DNA from 3 places in the Bacillus sp. C-3-6 genome. Region 2 is predicted to be linked to each of the others. Evidence: riboswitches for the same ligand, from Rfam matches in the RefSeq annotation. Region 2 holds a riboswitch; each other region holds the start of a gene.

Region 1 (3,288 bases), 620 kb from region 2:
TCTTTAAAACATAATTGAAATTAAGAGCATTCCAATTCCGATAGAAGTAAATGTTGCAATTAAGCCTGGAATCATAAAGCTATGATTTAATACGTATTTACCAATACCTGTTGTACCGGTACGGTCAAAGTTAATAGCAGCAACGATTGTTCCATAGTTCGGAATGAAGAAATATCCATTTACTGCAGGGAACATCGCAATCAGTAGCGCTGGTGGAATACCAAGGGATAGTCCAAGTGGCATTAAGGCACGTACTGTTGCTGCTTGGCTGTACAGTAAAATAGATAGAATGAATAGCGCGATGGCAAATAGCCAAGGTGCACTTGTTACTAAATGCTGAATGGATCCTTGAATCATATTTAAGTTTCCATTAAAGAAAGTATCTCCCATCCAAGCGATACCGAAAATAGCAACAACTGCTGTTGCCCCTGCTTTAAAGACGTTACCAGACACAATGCTTTCTACATTTGGTTTACAGAAAATAATAATAAGAGCCGCGATAGTTAACATAACCATCTCAATTGTGTTCGGCATGGAAAGACGGGCTAACTTCCCATCAACTATCCATCCTGGACGAAGTGCTTCAAATGAACCAAGAAGTACAACAAGGAAGGTTCCTACAAGGAAAAGGATAACTGATAATTTTGCGCCCTTTACACCTACAAATTTTTTTTTCTCTTCAAGCTTAGGAATCATTCCTTCTTTTAATCGTTTTAAGTATTCAGGGTCTTCATTTAATTCTTTTCCCATCTTACTAGCAACGAATGCTGCTAACATACAAGCAATGAAAGTAGAAGGAATACTCACTTTTAAAATATCTAATAAAGTGATTTTATAGTCAGCTAACATTGCTAAAAGAGCAACTGTGGCAGCTGAAATTGGACTAGCTGTAATTGCTTGCTGAGAAGCGATTACGGCAATCGACATTGGGCGTTCCGGTCTAATCCCTGATTCACGAGAGACTTCTGCAATAACAGGAAGTACAGAATAGGCAACGTGACCAGTACCTGCACATAGTGTGAATAAATAAGTAACAATTGGAGCAAAAAAAGTAATACGCTTTGGATTTTTTCGCAATGCTTTTTCAGCTAGATGAACAAGATAGTCCATTCCTCCAGCAGCTTGCAAAGCACCAGCGGCTGTAATTACTGCCAAAATCATAAGCATTACATCGATAGGAGGCGCGGTTGGTTGTAAGTGGAAGACAAAAACGAGTATTGCCATACCAACTCCACCCATTACTCCTAAACCAACTCCGCCTAGGCGTGCACCAATAAAAATACAGAGTAACAAGGTAAGAAATTGTAGCCAAAACATGATAAACTACCTCCGAAATTCATTAGTTAAGATATATTCGAATAGTTTAATTTGAATGGAAATTAAATAAATACCCGAAGAAATCCTTGTTGTTTATACATTTTTTATTATATAACACAAAAAAAGTAACATTCACGTACTTTTTGAAATTATTTTGAAAAAGCAATGCATTAAAAATTTGTATTTATATCTCTAAATAAGTAGACATTTTGATTTATATGTTGTAATCTTTGAAAGAGAATAAATTAATTCTCATAGAACTCCCATATCGTTCAACTCGTTCAGCGAGAAAGGCAAACTGATGGAAACATGAGGACGCAAAACTACAGGAGCTAAGGTCGAAAGGCTACGCTAGCCAGTTACCGGACGGATAGGGTTGGTCTTGGCCAATGCTTTTACATTGGCTTTTTTTTATTCTCGAACATATTGAGAAACATTTTCAAACAAAATATTCATATATTTTGTTTTTTTTGTTTATGTTAATTAAGGAAGGTGGATATTAATGAAAAAATATTGGCATAAGTTATCGTTCCTTCAAAAGAACGTCTTATTAACCGTATTAGTTATTTTGACACTTGTTGGAAGTATGGGTGCACTAAGTTTCAACATGTTTCAAAATAGTATGATGTCTTTATTTGAAAGGCAGTCTATTGAAACAGGAGAAATAGTATTGAAAAAATTGGATGTAGAATTAGTTAGAGACATGGCGAAAGATCCTACAGCCGAAAAAGTGAAAAAAGAAAAGTTAACAGAGAAATTAGATGAAGTGTCAAAAGAATTGAAAAGTGTTGGACAAACGTATGTTACAGGAGCAAAGCCGAATGAAAAGCGAGAATTACAACTCGTTGGTTTGACTACAGAGTTAACAAAAGCGTTCCCTATAAAGCCGGGAGATTATTATGAACAACCCGCTCATTGGATGAAGGCATACGATAAAGTCATTGATACGAAAAAGGCCCAAATGACAGAAGTATATGAAGATGAAATAGGTTCGTGGGTGACAATATTAGAACCAATTACAGATGGAGAAAACAATATTGTTGCAATTATTGCGGCTGACTTAGATGCTTCCATTGTTCCTATTACAAAAGAGAAGTTTATGATACAGGGCTTACTCTTTATCATTATTTCATTAGCGATTGCGACTATTACTCAATTCTTTATCGTGCGTCACTCATTAGCGCCATTAAAAGATTTACGAGAAGGGTTACGTAAAATTGGTGAAGGTGACTTGAGTATTAAATTAAAAGAAAGACCAGATGATATTGGAATTATTAATGTTTATTTCAATAACACGATTGAAAAGTTTAAAGGGATTATAGATAAAGTAAGGCAAACTGCTGAGCAAGTTTCTTCTTCTTCACAAGAATTGTCGGCGAGTACAGAGGAAAACAGCATGGCAGTTCAAGAGATTGCAAGTTCTATTGAAGGTTTAAGAGTAGGGGCACAGTCTCAAAAAACTTCAGTACAACAATGTTTAGGGATTGTACATGGAATGGAAGATAAGGTAGAAGAGATAACTGGGGCTGCGAAACAAGTTGCGGTTGCTTCTGAAGGTATGGAGCAACATTCAATTGAAGGTAATGAAGTGATTGGACAAATTATTAATCAAATGAGTTTAATTCAAAATGCAGTACAAGATTTATCTTCCATCATTTATTCGTTAGAAACAAGGTCAAAAGAAATTAGTGATATCGTAACTGTAATTACAGGTATTTCAAATCAAACAAATTTATTAGCTTTAAATGCTTCTATTGAGGCTTCACGTGCTGGAGCAGCGGGGAGAGGGTTTGCAGTTGTTGCTGATGAAGTACGAAAATTAGCAGAACAAACGGAAGCGTCTGCTAAAGATATAGCGAAATTAATTGGTGAAACACAAGCTGAGACAGAAGATGCTGTAGTTTCAATGCAAAAAGGTTCAAAAGAAGTAGAAACTGGAATTTCACTTGTTCAAAGTAGTGGGAATTTCTT
Region 2 (3,288 bases):
TAAGACAAGCACAGAAAAACTTCATTGCATTTGGTGCTTGCGAGGAATGTTTTGTGAAATCAGTTAGAAAGCCGACTAGCGAAGATGTGAAGGATACTAGTTGGAAGCAAATTAGTTAAATAGATTTAAATAAAAATGTTATTACTCGATGTAACAAGAGTAATAACATTTTTTTATGTAATGATGAAAGAATTAACGGCGTCTTATAAGGTAAAATAATAAAGATGATAACGTAATAGGTAGGCCTGTTTCCAAAAAGGCTTCTAAATTAAAGGATAGAAAATATCGGTCGTTAAACAACATAAAGAAGAAATGATTGTAGGAAATACCTAACACTATAAATAAAGGAATACCGATTTTTAATTCGTGACTTCCTTTTATTTTTCTATAACAAAATTCGCCTATTAAACAAGCGATAAGAACAGGAATACTTCCAAGAATTGAAAGCATAATAATAGATACCCAAATCGGCCCCCATGAATCCGCATAATTTGGAACGCTTGTATACTGTAAAACATTCACAATGATAGAAAAAAACAGTAAGCATATTAAATAACTAATAGAAAATTTTTTCAATGGAATCATCCTTATAAAATTTCACTTTATTTTTATGAAAATATAAACCTCTTTAAATTATAGATTAGATGTATAAGGATAATCAATTTTTATACATTTCGTGTTTATGGATATATTTTCGATGAATATAAAAGTATAGATGTATAGTCAATGTTATGTATTTGATGTTATCATATTGAATGATATGGAAATTTTTAATAGAATAAGTAACTAAAAATTCAAAGGTAATGCAGCTTTTGTTGTATAAAGAAAATACTTAGTAGTAATCAACAATATTAAAAATAAGATTCGTATTTATATAAATTTAGTAGAAATGGGGTTTTAAAAAGGAATGAGTATCAGCATAACGCGGCAAAAGATTTTGGCGGCCGCTTCTCAAATTGTGCAATGTAAAGGGGTTGCTAAATTAACCTTAGAAGCAGTGGCAAAAGAGGCGGGTGTAAGTAAAGGTGGATTATTGTATCACTTTGCAAATAAAGAAGCTTTAATAGAAGGTATGATAGTCAGAGGGATAGAGGATAATGAGGGCGCTATTTACAATAAAGTAGCGGAAGACTCAGAGAGGAAAGGGAGATGGGTTCGCTCTTTTGTAGAGGAAAGATTAAGTAATGAGAGAAGAACAGAAGAGTTGTCTAGTAGTATGATGGCAGCATTCATGTTAAAACCTGAATTACTTGAGCCATTACAACAATCATTTCAGCAACTGCAAAAGAATATAGAAAACGATGAGATAGATTCAGTTTGTGCAACAATTATTAGATTAGCAGCAGATGGATTATGGTATTCGGAATATTTAGGGGTTGGCAGACTAAGCCCCGAGTTAAGAGAAAAAGTGATTCAAGCTCTTATTAGTAATTCATATAAATAGAATATACGAACTATATAATGCGAAAACAATTCACCATTACTTATTTAATGTAGTGGTGAATTGTTTTTTTTATTAGAAAAATAGAACAATTTTATAGAGTATTGAATTATAACCGTCCAGACGGTATAGTAATATTTGGTTTAAGAGGAAAATGAAACAAAAAAAGAATAAAAGATATTTTTAGCACACTATTCGAAAGGATAGGCCGCAAAGCTTAGAGTCTACGGTAATACATATTGGTTACTAAGATCGTCTGGTTGCACATTTTTGATGCAACCGGACGGTCTTTTTTTGTTATATAAATATAAAAAAATAGGAGGGAACTATGCAAATGAAAAGTACTAAAAGGCATATTTCAATGGTTTCATTAGTTTTTCTAGTATTATTTTCAGTGCTGAATGTGTGGGCTCCAGTTATTCAAGCTGCTGTGATGAAAAGTCCAGTGGACGAAATTAATATTTCCCGTACTGATGGCACGACATCTGAACCGTATCAAGCCTCAGATGGTATGAAAGTAGAAGTGAAGTGGTCAGCTAAAGAAAAAATAAAAAGTGGAGATCAATTCACAATTGATATGCCAAAAGAGTTTCGAAAAGACCTTATGAATATGAGTTTTCCTTTAAAAGATGCTGAAGGAAAAACAGTTGGTACATGTGAGATGAAAAAGGGTCTATTAACGTGTACTATGGGTGATTACGTAGAAGGAAAGAATAACATTAAAGGTTCTTTATTCGTAGAATTCTACTTTGGTTTAGAAGCATATGATGGTGTTAAAGAAATTCCATTAGAATTTAACGTTGATGGTCAAATCGTTAATAAAGAAGTAAATGTAAGTAATACGACAGAGAGACCGAAGCCACAGCCCAATACAGATAATCTATTGAAATGGGGTTCTTATAATCAAGAAGATCCTTCGATTGCTGATTGGCTTGTATATGTAAATGCAACTGGAACAGAAATGCAAGATCTTAAATTAACAGATACATTAGGACCTGGACATGAGTTAATTACAGACAGCGTAGTATTAGAAGAGGCTGTATTTGAAGATGGTTATGCACCAACAAATATTAAGCCAGCAGATTTATCTAACATTAAAATTAATGCAACAAAGGCTGGATTTACAATTGAGTTTCCAGACAGTTCAAAAGGCTATATTTTAAGATATAAAACAAAGGTTACAAATCCTGCTGCGAAGCCTCATAAAAATACTGTGAAATTAGAAGGTAAAAATATTAAAACTGAAGAAAAAGTAGGACAAGTATTTGTAAGTGGTGGGGGAGGATCCGGTTCAGGTGACAATAATCCACCTAGCATTGAAAAAAATATAGTTGATGAGAATGGCAAGCTTGTAGAGAATGAGCAGTTAACAAAAATGGATCAAGTTATTCAATACCAAGTTGGTACACACATACCGAACGATCCTCCTAAATACACATCTATGGTAATTAGTGATGATTTAGAAGATGTTTTAGAAGTATTAGAGGCAAAAGTGTATGATCAAAATGGCCAAGATATTACTTCTAAAGGAACGTTAAATATAGATAAACAAAGAAGTGAAGTAACATTTACGTTTGGTGAGAGTTTTGACTATAAGTCGTATGAAGACCAGATAATTAATCTCAGTATCAAGGCGAAAATCAAAAATAATGCAGACTTATCTTCTTACGTAGATAAGAAGATTCCTAATAAAGCGGAATTACATTTTGATGATAAAACTTTAACATCAAAAGAAGTAACTATTACGCCGCCTGAAGCTCCAAAAGATGGTACAGTATCGCTTCATAAAATAGATTCTGAGAATCCGAACAAAGGGTTAAAAGCTGCCGAATTTGAAGTCCGAAATA
Region 3 (3,288 bases), 1.8 Mb from region 2:
GAGAAATCTAAATCACTAGAATCAGAAACTCATAACATACAAGAAATTATCTCTTATGTTATTCGAGTTATGGAAAAGCCTGCTTTAAAACAAGGAGTCTACATACAAGGTATTTACAGTAAAGACTTACCATCAATTACATGTGATGAAAAACGATTAAAACAGGTCTTTTTTAATTTAATTAAAAATGCAATTGAAGCAATGTCAGTTGGCGGAACAATTACGATTAAAGTTACTGTAAAAGATGGAATCATCATTCAAGTGAAAGATGAGGGATGCGGCATTCCGAAAGATAAAATTCCAAAGTTAAATGAAGCCTTTTATACAACGAAAGAAACAGGAACTGGTCTAGGTTTAGTAGTTACAGAAAAAATTATTAAAGACCACAACGGTAAAATGAGTTTTGAAAGTGAAGTTGGGGTTGGAACGACGGTTGAGGTTATGTTACCACTGCATTAAATAGAAAAAACATCACTTCCAAATAAGTGATGTTTTTCTATTTTATCTTGCTATTTGTGGATAGTAAAAATCTCATTTTATCGATAAAGAATGTATGATGTATTTCTAAGATCAAAATGTTTTTTTAGTTTTTATTATGGATTTTCCAGTAAAAAATTTAGACTATAAAAATTAATTGTTTTTTTCTAAAAAAACTATTTTCTTTTTTGGGTTTTAATGGTATATTCAAAACACGATAAATAAATACCTATTTTTGGCACACTATTCGAAAGGATAGGTCGCAAAGCTAAGAGTCTAAAGTAATGAAAATTACTATGATAGTCTGGTTGCAGTTTGGATTTTCACACATAGTTGTATGTATGAAAATCGAAGAGGCAACCGGATTTTTTATTGTCTTAAAAAGAAAAAATAAATGGGCACACTATTCGAAAGGATAGGTCGCAAAGCTAAGAGTCTAAGGTAATGAAAATTACTATGATAGTCTGGTTGCAGTTTGGATTTTTACACATAGTTGTATGTATGAAAATCGAAGAGGCAACCAGATTTTTTATTGTCTCAAAAAGAAAAAATAAATGGGCACACTGTTCGAAAGGATAGGTCGCAAAGCTAAGAGTCTAAGGTAATGAAAATTACTATGATAGTCTGGTTGCAGTTTGGATTTTCACACATGTTGTGATGTATGAAAATCGAAAAGGCAACCAGGCTTTTTATTTTCTAGGAATACACATTATGATTGTAAATTTAGCTGAATAATAAATTTAATGTTCGAAATATTCGGTTCATAAGAAGTGAGGGAGGGAAGTACATTGCAAAATCAAATAGGTAAATTTGGGCGTATACTTCTCGCTGGAGGAATATTATTTACGCAAGTTGGTGTGCTAGATTACTCTGCAACGAAAGTTTATGCGGTTACAAACGACGAGCAAGGACGTTTTATCGTTCATATGGATAAAGAAGAAATAAAAGTTGATGAAAATGTAGTATTAAAGATTACAAATACAAATAAACAAGATGCTAATATCGAGCTGAAATTATCTAATGAACAGCTGTTCAATGAAGCAGAAACGAAAAAAATGAACGAAAACAATAAAGCGATTCAAAACATTTCAGTAACAGAAGATCACATTGTAAAAATTGAAAAGAATGAACAAAGTAATTTTATCGGTGACGTATATGTAGTCATTCAAATGAAAAAAGCTGGAGAGTACAAATTTGAACCGATAGTGAAGTTTGAAGGGAATGAAAAGAAAATTGAATCTCCTTCTCTACATGTTGTAGAGAAAAAAGAGGCTTTAAATGTAGACATTTCTGATGAAAATCCAAAGGCTTCAGAGGAAGTTATGAAAAAAGAAATAAGTGAAAAAGTGAAAGTATCGGAAGAAAATAAAAAACAAGAAATAAATTCTACTAATGCTGAAGTTCCAAAAGAAACGAAGACTTTAGCGAAAGAAAAGGTTAATGAAGAACTCATACCAAAGGAAAATGAATTAAAAGAGAGCAATAGGATAAACGAAAATAATCAGGAATTACCTGCTATTCAAGCTGAGAAGGTATTAAAGAGCAAATCTCTACTAGCTGCTAGTCCTGTTACAAGTATTCTTAAATATCCAAATGTAAAGGTAATAAATAATAGAACAGGTGAAGGGCCTTCTATCTCGGGTAAATATGCTTTTAGATTTGTTTGGAGCCCACAAGTAACATATGAGGTAAAGGGTAGTAGCAATGACAGAACTGGTCAAAGTCAATATACATTTAGAAATTCAAATAGAGAACAGTACGTATTAGTAAAAAAAGCTGGTGAATATCAAGGGAAATGGATTGATGTCCGTATTAATATTCACTCTATGACAGCTTCATCTGTAGATGTTAAAACACCAATAACTAAAGGTGATGCAAAAAACTTTTTACAATTATATGGGAACGGAAGGTCAGGACAAACTTATAATGCTTCCTTTGAATTTTATGAACACGGAACAAGTAAAAAAGTACCATTAACGGCAATGTGGAATTTCAAAAGGATAAATAGTTATAAAAATGTAACGTTACGTAATGATGGTAGTCATTTAACGAATTTATACGTGTATGATACGAGTTCAATTAGGTATCAAGACAAAGGGAATAATAAAATCGAGTTTTCTGGAACAGCAGGTCCAGTAGCTACTCCAGAAGCAGATATGACAATTACATTTGATAATTTAACAGAATTACCGCTAGAAGTTAGATTAAATGCTTCAGGTGTTAATGTATCATACGACCAATTAGCGATTGCACAAATTGAAATTCCAGCTCCAAGTGTAATAGGAGATATTGTGGAAGATAATTCCCGTCAACTTTCTTATAAGGTATATCAAAATATGCCTGCTCAATCGAAAGAGATTCACTATGCGAAATCTTTTGTATTAGAAAGTGAAGTGAATAAGGATTTTACTGTGAATGATGTTTCCATTCAAGATGTGGAGAGTGGAGATGATGTAAGTAGCTTCTTTGATATTAGCAGGACAAACAATAAAGTCACTGCGGTTGCGAAAGTAAATGCGCTAAAAACAGAAGAATTCAACGGGAAAATTTATGAAATGACAATTACAGGTTCTCCTGTAAAAGGTGCTAATGTAATGAAATATTACAAAGATGGTTATCTTGAAATACCGGTGTCAGCTAAAAATTATTTAGATGGCGATAAGAATGGACAAGATAGTAATCGAGATGGAATCGCAAAAATAAGGTATAAAGGTATTCCAACTGGGAAACCAGTCCCACAAAAAGTAGTGCAAGGAACAGATTTAACAAAAATGGATATTTCTAAATTTGTGACAGATTTATCTGTAGATA

The links. A riboswitch is a leader RNA that binds a small molecule or an ion and turns the genes downstream of it on or off. The one in region 2 is predicted to bind cyclic di-GMP.
Region 1: another riboswitch for cyclic di-GMP. It lies ahead of ACW0JX_RS02255 (methyl-accepting chemotaxis protein); the one in region 2 lies ahead of ACW0JX_RS05480 (SpaA isopeptide-forming pilin-related protein).
Region 3: another riboswitch for cyclic di-GMP. It lies ahead of ACW0JX_RS23265 (WxL domain-containing protein); the one in region 2 lies ahead of ACW0JX_RS05480 (SpaA isopeptide-forming pilin-related protein).

The regions. Positions count from the first base shown of each region.
Region 1 covers NZ_CM137247.1:437,986-441,273, forward strand. Annotated here, with positions in the region: gene ACW0JX_RS02250 (anaerobic C4-dicarboxylate transporter family protein) at 4-1,317, opposite strand; cyclic di-GMP riboswitch class I at 1,600-1,684, shown strand; gene ACW0JX_RS02255 (methyl-accepting chemotaxis protein) at 1,820-3,288, shown strand, end outside.
Region 2 covers NZ_CM137247.1:1,061,154-1,064,441, forward strand. Annotated here, with positions in the region: gene ACW0JX_RS05465 (CPCC family cysteine-rich protein) at 1-119, shown strand, start outside; gene ACW0JX_RS05470 (hypothetical protein) at 193-576, opposite strand; gene ACW0JX_RS05475 (TetR/AcrR family transcriptional regulator) at 908-1,444, shown strand; cyclic di-GMP riboswitch class I at 1,617-1,709, shown strand; gene ACW0JX_RS05480 (SpaA isopeptide-forming pilin-related protein) at 1,770-3,288, shown strand, end outside.
Region 3 covers NZ_CM137247.1:4,522,867-4,526,154, reverse strand. Annotated here, with positions in the region: gene ACW0JX_RS23270 (ATP-binding protein) at 1-459, shown strand, start outside; cyclic di-GMP riboswitch class I at 705-793, shown strand; cyclic di-GMP riboswitch class I at 865-953, shown strand; cyclic di-GMP riboswitch class I at 1,025-1,113, shown strand; gene ACW0JX_RS23265 (WxL domain-containing protein) at 1,266-3,288, shown strand, end outside.